4 regions of the Micromonospora sp. WMMD734 genome follow, and region 1 is predicted to be linked to each of the others. Evidence: riboswitches for the same ligand, from Rfam matches in the RefSeq annotation. Region 1 holds a riboswitch; each other region holds the start of a gene.
What was found. A riboswitch is a leader RNA that binds a small molecule or an ion and turns the genes downstream of it on or off. The one in region 1 is predicted to bind cobalamin.

Region 1 (2,195 bases):
GGGGTGGCCGGGGCTATCCGCCCGACCACCGTCCGGTCGGACCCGACCATGCCGGTCCGAGTCGTTGACGTCATCAGCTCGACAGCGTGTGAAAGAGGTATCCCGACCGCCAGGGGCCGGCCAGCCACCGGGGACGATCCACCGGGGACGGGCCGTCTGGGTGCGGGCCGTCCGGGTGCGGGCCGCGCCCCGTTGGACGAGCGCGAACCATCGCCGTCGGCCTCACCATGGGGGCCGACCGGTGCCGTCGTGGGGCCGGTGGCCGCCGTTGACCTCGGGGTGAGGAGTGTGGCAGCATTCGCGGCCTGACGGCAGTGAAGGAAGTCGGTGCGATTCCGACGCGGTCCCGCCACTGTCACCGGGGAGCGATCCCCCCTCGTGGGTCACGACCGTGCGTGCACGGTTGGAAGGCCGGGGGTGAGCGTCGATCCGGGAGCCAGGATACTTCGGCCGTCGGAGAACCCCAGGGCGTGGACACCCGAGGAGGACCCGATGACGCGCAGCGTCACTGCCGACCCGATCACGGTCGGTGATTTCCGCATCACTGTCGAGCCCGCGCCGCCGCGTGCTCCCGCCGCTCCCACCGTCGCCGGCCGTCGCCGGGGCGGTCGGCCTGCCACGTACCGCTGACGGCCGGTCCGGGTGCCCCGCCGTCGGCGGGGTCGTCGACCTCCGCCGCCGCTGACCGGCGTCCCTCCCGCCCCGCTCGGCCCGGCCCCGTGGTCGAGCCGGACGTCACTCTCCGGAGCTGCACGTGCGCATCCTGCTGCTGTCCACCGCCGACACCGATCTGCTCGCCGCCCGCGCCAGTGCCGCCGACTACCGCCTCGCCAACCCCACCCGGGTCGACGTGGCCGCCGTACCGGCCCTGCTCGACGGGGTCGACCTGGCCGTCGTACGGCTGCTCGGCGGGCGGCAGGCGTGGCCGGACGGCCTCGCGGCGGTGCTCGGCTCAGGGGTCCCCACGATCGTGCTCGGCGGCGAGGCGGTGCCTGACGCGGAGCTGATGGCGGCGTCCACGGTGGCCTCCGGGGTGGCCACCGAAGCGCTGTCCTACCTGGTGGAGGGAGGCGCGGAGAACCTCGCCCAGCTGGCGCGGTTCCTGTCCGACACGGTCCTGCTCACCGGGGAGGGCTTCGACCCGCCCACCCCCACCCCGCCGTACGGCATCCTCGACCGGCGCCGCCCGACCGCCCACGCAGACCCGACCGCCCAGTCAGACCCGACCGACCAGGCGGATCAGGCGGCCGGACCGGACGGGCGGCAGGGCGGCGGTGGGCGGCCCACGGTGGGGATCGTGTTCTACCGGGCGCACGCGTTGGCCGGCAACACCGGTTTCGTGCAGACCCTGGCCGACGCGGTCGACACGGCCGGCGGCGAACCGCTGCCGATCTTCTGCGGCTCGCTGCGCGGGCTCACCCCGGGCGACGGGCCGCTGGACCTCTTCGCCCGCTGCGACGCGCTCGTCGTCACCGTCCTCGCCGCCGGCGGGACGGTCGCCGCCGACGCCTCCGGCGGGGGCGACGAGGACGCCTGGGACGTCGGCGCGCTCGCCGCCCTCGACGTGCCGGTGATCCAGGCGCTCTGCCTGACCAGCACCCGGGAGCAGTGGGCGGCAAGCGACGCCGGGCTGTCCCCGCTGGACGCGGCCATGCAGGTGGCCATCCCCGAGTTCGACGGCCGGATCGTCACCGTGCCGTTCTCGTTCAAACGCATCGACGCCGACGGGCTGTCGGTCTACGCCGCCGACGCCGAGCGGGCCGCCCGGGTCGCCGGGATCGCCGTCCGGCAGGCCCGGCTGCGCCACCTGCCCAACGCCGACAAGCGGGTGGCGATCGTGCTCAGCTCCTACCCGACGAAGCACTCCCGGGTCGGTAACGCCGTCGGCCTGGACACCCCCGCCTCGGCGGTCCGCCTGCTCGCCGCCCTCGCCGCCGAGGGGTACCACCTCGGCGACGCGCCACCACCCACCGACGGGGACGCGCTGATCCACGCGCTGATCGCCGCCGGGGGCCACGACGTCGAGTGGCTCACCCCGGAACAGTTGTCCGCGGCCGAGGCCCGGGTGCCGGGGGAGACCTACCGGCGCTGGTTCGACCAGGTGCCGGCCGACCTGCGGGACCGGATGCGGGAACACTGGGGTGAGCCACCCGGTCAGCTCTACACCGACGACGGGGACATCGTCCTGGCCGGGC
Region 2 (2,195 bases), 800 kb from region 1:
AGATGACAACGTCAACTGAAAGTCGGGAACTCGTGGTCGTGACCGGCGCGTCGACCGGCATGGGTGCGGCCACCGCGCGGGAACTGGCCCGGCGTGGTTTCCACGTCCTCGCCGGCGTGCGGCGCGAGGGCGACGCCACGCCCCTGCGGACCGACCGCATCGAGCCGGTGATCCTCGACATCACCGACCCCGACCACGTCGCTGCGCTCGCCGCACGCGTCGGGCGGGATCCGCTGCCGCTGCGGGCGCTGGTCAACAACGCCGGCGTCCCCGGTGCCGGCCCGGTCGAGGTGGTGCCGCTGCACGAGTGGCGGCGCATCTTCGAGGTGAACCTCTTCGGTCACGTCGCGGTCACCCAGGCCCTGCTCCCCGTGCTGCTGCGCGGCAAGGGGCGCGTCGTCAACATCAGCTCCCTCAACGGCAGGGTCTCCATGGCCGGCTACGGTCCGTACGCCGCCAGCAAGTTCGCCATGGAGGCGATGAGCGACGCGCTGCGCAACGAGCTGGCCCCGTACGGCGTGCGGGTGGTGGTGGTCGAACCGGGCGGCGTCAAAACCGAGATGTCCCGCGTCGGCCTCGCCGCCCTCGGCCGTCTCGACGAGACGATGACCCCGGAGCAGAACGAGCGCTACGGTGCCCTGATGCAGGCGATCCCCTCCCACGTGGCGGCGTTCACCAGGGCCGGGGTGACCTCCGCCGTCGCCGCGAAGAGGATCGCCGCGGCGGTGACCGACCGCAGGCCCCGCACCCGCTACACCATCGGCGCGACGGCTGCCCTCCTCATCCGGGCCTCCCGCGTCCTTCCCGACCGGATGCTCGACCGGATGACGACCTCCGACCTGCGCAGGCACTACCCGACCGGGAACCGTGGCCGCACCACCGCCACCCGTACGTGATCCACCGATAGCATCGGCGGCGGCATGATCGTGCGAGGTGCCCCGCAACTGCGGGGAGAATCGGGAAGCCGGTGTGAATCCGGCACGGGCCCGCCGCGGTGACCGGGGAGCGACCGTCCAGGCGCGAGGAGCGCAGCCACTGGCCGTACGGCTGGGAAGGCGGACGGGTCGGCGTTGATCCGGGAGTCCGAAGACCGGCCTCGCGTCGAGCGCCCACCCGTCGGGGGTGGGCCGAGCGCAGCGGGAGCCTGCCTGTGGAACTCTACGACGCCATCCACCGCCGCCGGGACGTCCGGGCCGAGTTCACCGGGGATCCGGTGCCGGCCGACACCCTGCACCGGATCCTCGACGCCGCGCACGCCGCGCCCAGCGTCGGCCACTCGCAGCCGTGGGACTTCGTCCTGGTGCGGGACCCTGCCGTCCGTCGTCGGTTCTACCGGCACGTGCAGGCCGAGCGGGCCACGTTCGCCGCCACTCTGGACGGTGCAGCGGCCGAACGGTTCGCGCGCATCAAGATCGACGGGGTGCTGGAGTCGACGCTCTCGATCGTCGTCACCTACGACCCGCAGCGCGGGGGCCCGGCGGTGCTCGGGCGGCACGCCATCGCCGACGCCGGCCTCTACTCGGTCTGCCTGGCCATCCAGAACCTCTGGCTCGCCGCGACCGCCGAGGGGTTGGGCGTGGGGTGGGTCTCCTTCTACCGGGAGTCGTTCCTGGCCGACCTGCTGGGTGTGCCGGCCGGCATCCGGCCGGTGGCCTGGCTGTGCGTCGGGCCGGTCACCCATCTGGAGGCCGTGCCCGACCTGGAGCGGCACGGGTGGCGGCGACGCCGGCCGCTCGCCGAGGCGGTGCACCACGACCGCTGGCTGCACCGGGCGACCGACTGACCGAACAGCTAATTCGGGTACGTCGATGCAACGGTTAGGCTGACGTCGCGCTCAGTCGTTGCCTGGCTACGTTGGGAGGAGTTCCATGCGTACCACCGTCACGGCCCTGGCCACATCCGCGCTTGCCGCCCTGGGCCTCGTGGCCGCCGGGGCCACGCCGGCCCTCGCCGCCGCCCCGGCGCCCTTCTGCGAGTCCGGCGCGTCGCAGTTCTACTGCGACGGCAGCAGCACCGGCACGACGACCTGGAGCATCACCTGGTACTCCGGCAGCGTCGGCACCTTCACGACCGCCGGGCCGACCCTCGTCGCCACCTGCCCGGCCAGCAACCTCGGCCACCCGGTGCGGGCCAGCTACAGCTACGTCGACGGGGGTACCACCCAGTACAGCGGCACCACCCAGTTCATCTGCCGC
Region 3 (2,195 bases), 590 kb from region 1:
CCGGCCGCCCTGGTTGACCGCCGCGACCCCGGCGTCGAGGGTTTTGAGGAACGGCACGATCCCGTTGGACCGGCCGTTGGTGCCTCGGATCAGCGCCCCCCGGCCACGTACCCGCGTGAAGGAGATGCCGATGCCGCCGGAGAACTTCGACAGCTTCGCCACCTGGTGGTAGCGCTCGTAGATCGAGTCCAGTTCGTCGCGCGGCGAGTCGACCAGGAAACACGACGACATCTGGGTGTGCCGGGTGCCCGAGTTGAACAACGTCGGGGAACTCGGCAGGTAGGCCAGCGACGACATCAGCCGGTAGAACCCGACCGCCTCGTCGGGCGTGCCGGACAGCCCGCAGGCCACCCGCAGCAGCCAGTACTGCGGGGTCTCCACCACCAGCCGTGACCGCGGGTGCCGCAGCAGGTAGCGGTCGGCCACCGTACGCAGCCCGAAGTACTCGAACCGCAGGTCACCGGCCGGGTCGACGGCGTCGTCGAGTTGGCTGGCGTGCCGGGCCACGAACGCGGCGGTGTCGTCGGCGATCAAGCCGAGGCCGTGGGCGTACCGGATGGACTCGCTGAAGGAGGTCACCTCCTGCCCGCGGACCTCCTCGTCCACGTAGGCGGCCAGCAGCCGGGCCGCCAGCCGGGAGTACTGCGGTTCCGTGCCGATCAGCTCGGCCGCCGTCTGGATCGACAGTTTGTCCAGCTCGGCCGTTGTCGCCCCGTCGTAGAGGCCACTGATCGTCCGGGTGGCCACCCGCAGCGGGTCGACCTCGTCCAGGTCGGTGGCCCACCTGGCGACGGCCGTGACGATCCGGTTGACGTCCACCGGTTCGGTGTCGCCGTCGCGCTTGCGGACCCGCATCGCGGGCCGGCGTGGCTGCGCGCCGTCGACGTCGGACGGTGGGCTCTGCGCTGTGCTCGTCATGACCTCTCCTCGCTGTCACCGATGGCCATCGGGACGCGGGAGAACGCCAACGGGCGCGGCGCGACGGCCGGCCCGGGTGCTGGCGTCGGTCGTCCCGCGCGACCTCCGACCGCCGCGCGCAGCAGCGCACGGCGCACTGGCAGGTCTTCGGACTCGCGGGCGTGACCGGGGTCGGTCGCCTACTGGCCGTCGCTTCCCAGACCTCGCGGTCCAGTGCTCGATGACGGCGGTCGTTCCCACTTACCGCTGCGGGGCAGTCCCGGATTCCCACCGGGTTCCCTGTTGCCTCGACCGGACCACCGGGCCCGGCCGAACCAGCTGCGTGGCACACCATATATGGCGTAGATGGGGGAGAGGCAACACTAGATGTCGCGTCGGCGTGTCAGATAACTCTCACCCGAGCGGCCGGTGGCCCGCAGTGACGCCAGCAGCCGCAGCGCGTCGGCGTCGGCGCTGCCCGGCTCGGCGGTGAAGACCAGCATGACCGGGCCGGGGTTGCCGGGCAGCGGGTAGGTGTCCCAGTCCAGGACGATGTCGCCGACCTCGGGGACCTGGAAGGTCTTGGTGCCGCTGACCGAACCGCGCACGTCGTGCCGGGACCACAGCCGCCGGAACTCGGCGCTGCGGATGCTCAGCTCACCGACGACGGCGGTGGCCCGGGGATGGGTGGGGTCCGTGGCGACGGCGGCGCGCATCATGCCGATGTAGTCCATGGCCTGCTGCTCCCAGGCCGCGCAGCGCCGCACCGGGGCCGCCGCCTCGTCGAACATCAGCAGCAGCATGTTGAGCCGGTCCGGCGGGTGGTCCGCCGGGTCACCGAGCAGCGCCACCGCCCACGCGTTCCAGGCGAGCAGGTCCAGGTGACGGCCGAGTACCACCGCCGGGGTGTCCATCACGCGCAGCAACCGCCTGGTGCTCTCCGGCACCCGCTCCGGGCCGTGGTCGACCCGGGCGGGCACCGGCCGGCGGGCGGCGCGGGCCAGGGTGAACAGGTGCCGGCGTTCGTCGTCGTCGAGGCCGAGCGCGGCGGCGAGCCCGTCCAGCACGTCGTCGGACGGGCGAACCTCCCGGCCCTGTTCCATCCGCTGGTAGTAGTCGGTGCTCAACCCGGCCAGCAGCGCCAGTTCCTCGCGGCGCAGCCCGGTGACCCGGCGTCGGCCGCCCGGCTCCAGGCCGACGTCCCGGGGGTGCAGCCGGCCGCGCCGGGCGCGCAGGAAGTCACCGAGTTCACGGGCGTACGGATGGGTCATGTCGCCAGTGTGACGCGGCCCGGACCG
Region 4 (2,195 bases), 700 kb from region 1:
CGGCCCGGCCCGAGCCGGTCGTCGAGCCAGCCGGCGACCCGCTCGCGCAGCGCGACGAGGGACTCCCCGCCGTGCGGCGTCGCCCCGGGCGTCTCCCACCACTGGCGCAGCGCCCCGGGCTCGCGCGCCCCGACGTCGGCCAGGCTGCGCCCGGCCCAGCCGGCGTAGTCGCAGTCGGCCAGCGCGGCCTCGACGGTGGGCCGTAACCCCAGGGCGTACGCGGTCTGCACCGGTGCGGTCGCCGGGCTGGTCAGACAGGTGTCCACGGTGCCCAGTGGCCCGGTCCGGCCGTGACCGGCCAGGGCGAGGGCGGCCTGTCGACCGCCCTCGTCCAGGTCGTCGTCGCCCGCGCCGAACACCGCCCGCCGCAGCGCGCCGGTGTGGGCGTGGGCGACCAGCCGCAGGCTGGTCGAGGTCACGGGCGGGCCGGCGTGCCCTGACCGGTCAGCGGCGCACGGGCCCGGTCGCCGGGGCGCGGCCCTGCGGTGCGTCGGCTCATCAGGGCGCTGAACAACAGACCGAGGGCGGTCCACAGCACCACCTGGGTGCCGAGCGAGGCCAGCCGGAAGTTCCACAGCAGGGCTGCCGGGAAGTCCTCCGGGACCTCCTGGAACGACGGCAGGACGACGTACCCGACGCCGGCGACCAGGACGAACCCGCCGAGGGCCGCGCCGCACCGTTGCCAGGGCGGCGCGTCGGCGCGGACCGACCGGTAGCCCAGGGTGCCCGCCCAGACGGCCACCAGGCCGAGCACCACCAACGCCAGGTAGGCGGCGGTGCGCTGGTCGATGGTGTCGGGGTTGCCCACCGCCGGGGGATTGGCCGGGTACTTCCCGAACGGCACGAGCACTACGCCGAGCAGGGCACCGCCCGCCAGCAGCAACGCCGTCCGGCCGTCGTCGGCGGCCGGGAACCGTCGGCGCAGCAGCACGTACGCGGTCGCGAGCAGGCCACCCATCGCCGTCCCGAACAGGCCGGTGGCCAGGAACAGGCCGAACCGCTGCCCGTCCCGGCCGACCAGGTCCTCGGCGTGGTGGTCGTCGGCCACCGGCCCGGTGTGGGTGGCGGCCTCCTCGATCGCGATGGCCGCGTCGATGCGCGGCTCACCGGCGAGGTAGCCGAAACCGCCCGCGAGTAGACCGGCGACGAGGCCGGCGAGGAGCCCGCGGAGCAGGACGGTGACGAAGGTGGGTGGGTTGTGGGCAGCGGTCAGTGGCACGGGACACCGAGCAGGTGCCGGCCGTCGTGCATCAGTTCGTGCAGGAACATGCCGCTGCGCGAGACCGCCCCCTGGTCGAACGCGACCAGGTAGGTGAGCAGCAGGAGTACGCCGACGACGGCCAGGGCCGTCCACCACAGACGGGTGGACCCGACGGGGTGCACCAGCGGCTGGGCAGGAGTGGGACTCGACATGGGATTCGAACCTTCCCGGGGATGACGCGTCCCCATCGCAAGGCTGCGGACGACCGAGCGTCCTGGCTCACGGACCCGTCGACGACGGAACCGCTCACAGTGGCGCGACCGCGCCGGATTCCCACCGGCTTACCTCGCGACGCCGCAGATAGTGGGTCGACCGTAACGGCGCGACCCCCGACCGGTCAATCGTCGCCCGGGGAATGTGACGTGCCGGCCGGGGGCGGCACGTCATCCGCCGGCCGGTGCGGGGCGGCGTCGCGGCGACGTCGGGCCGCCACGCCCAGGGCGACGTCGACGACGAGGAAGGCGAGCAGGCTCAGCCCGAGCAGGGGCAAGGCCCAGCCGATCGCCGCCACCACCGGTACGCCGACGGGCACCGCCCACCACGGCAGGCCCCGCACACCACCCCGGGGTGGCGGAGTGCCGGTGCGGGCCCGGCGGTCCGCCCGGGTGGGCCGGCGCTGCCACCACATCCGGTAGCCCCAGACGACGACGCAGAGCAGCCCGAGGGCCAGCGCGGCGAGCAGGATCTGGTTGACCGGGCCGAGGAGCACCCCCATGTGGGCCTGGATGCCGAGTCCACTGAGCTGGGCCAGCAGCGGCCAGTCGGCGAAGTCGCTGCGGGCGGTGACCGTCCCCGTCGTGGGGTCGACGGCGACCCGGTCCTTGGCCACCGGCCAGGTGTTGTCGACCTGGGTGACCGTCCAGGCCGAGCCCGGCTCGCCGGGGGCGATCTCGACCGGGCCGGCCAGCCCGGCCGTCCGGGCGGCGGTCAGCAC

Region 2: another riboswitch for cobalamin. It lies ahead of bluB (5,6-dimethylbenzimidazole synthase); the one in region 1 lies ahead of cobN (cobaltochelatase subunit CobN).
Region 3: another riboswitch for cobalamin. It lies ahead of ACN267_RS04980 (ribonucleoside-diphosphate reductase subunit alpha); the one in region 1 lies ahead of cobN (cobaltochelatase subunit CobN).
Region 4: another riboswitch for cobalamin. It lies ahead of ACN267_RS10360 (CbtB domain-containing protein); the one in region 1 lies ahead of cobN (cobaltochelatase subunit CobN).

The regions. Positions count from the first base shown of each region.
Region 1 covers NZ_JBMHMK010000001.1:1,761,537-1,763,731, forward strand. The annotation lists cobalamin riboswitch at 318-447, shown strand; gene cobN (cobaltochelatase subunit CobN) at 755-2,195, shown strand, end outside.
Region 2 covers NZ_JBMHMK010000001.1:963,118-965,312, forward strand. The annotation lists gene ACN267_RS04250 (SDR family oxidoreductase) at 3-896, shown strand; cobalamin riboswitch at 920-1,113, shown strand; gene bluB (5,6-dimethylbenzimidazole synthase) at 1,151-1,783, shown strand; gene ACN267_RS04260 (hypothetical protein) at 1,869-2,195, shown strand, end outside.
Region 3 covers NZ_JBMHMK010000001.1:1,174,453-1,176,647, forward strand. The annotation lists gene ACN267_RS04980 (ribonucleoside-diphosphate reductase subunit alpha) at 1-918, opposite strand, end outside; cobalamin riboswitch at 1,040-1,253, opposite strand; gene ACN267_RS04985 (helix-turn-helix transcriptional regulator) at 1,281-2,168, opposite strand.
Region 4 covers NZ_JBMHMK010000001.1:2,459,771-2,461,965, reverse strand. The annotation lists gene ACN267_RS10370 (histidine phosphatase family protein) at 1-419, opposite strand, end outside; gene ACN267_RS10365 (CbtA family protein) at 416-1,219, opposite strand; gene ACN267_RS10360 (CbtB domain-containing protein) at 1,210-1,413, opposite strand; cobalamin riboswitch at 1,448-1,589, opposite strand; gene ACN267_RS10355 (PepSY-associated TM helix domain-containing protein) at 1,599-2,195, opposite strand, start outside.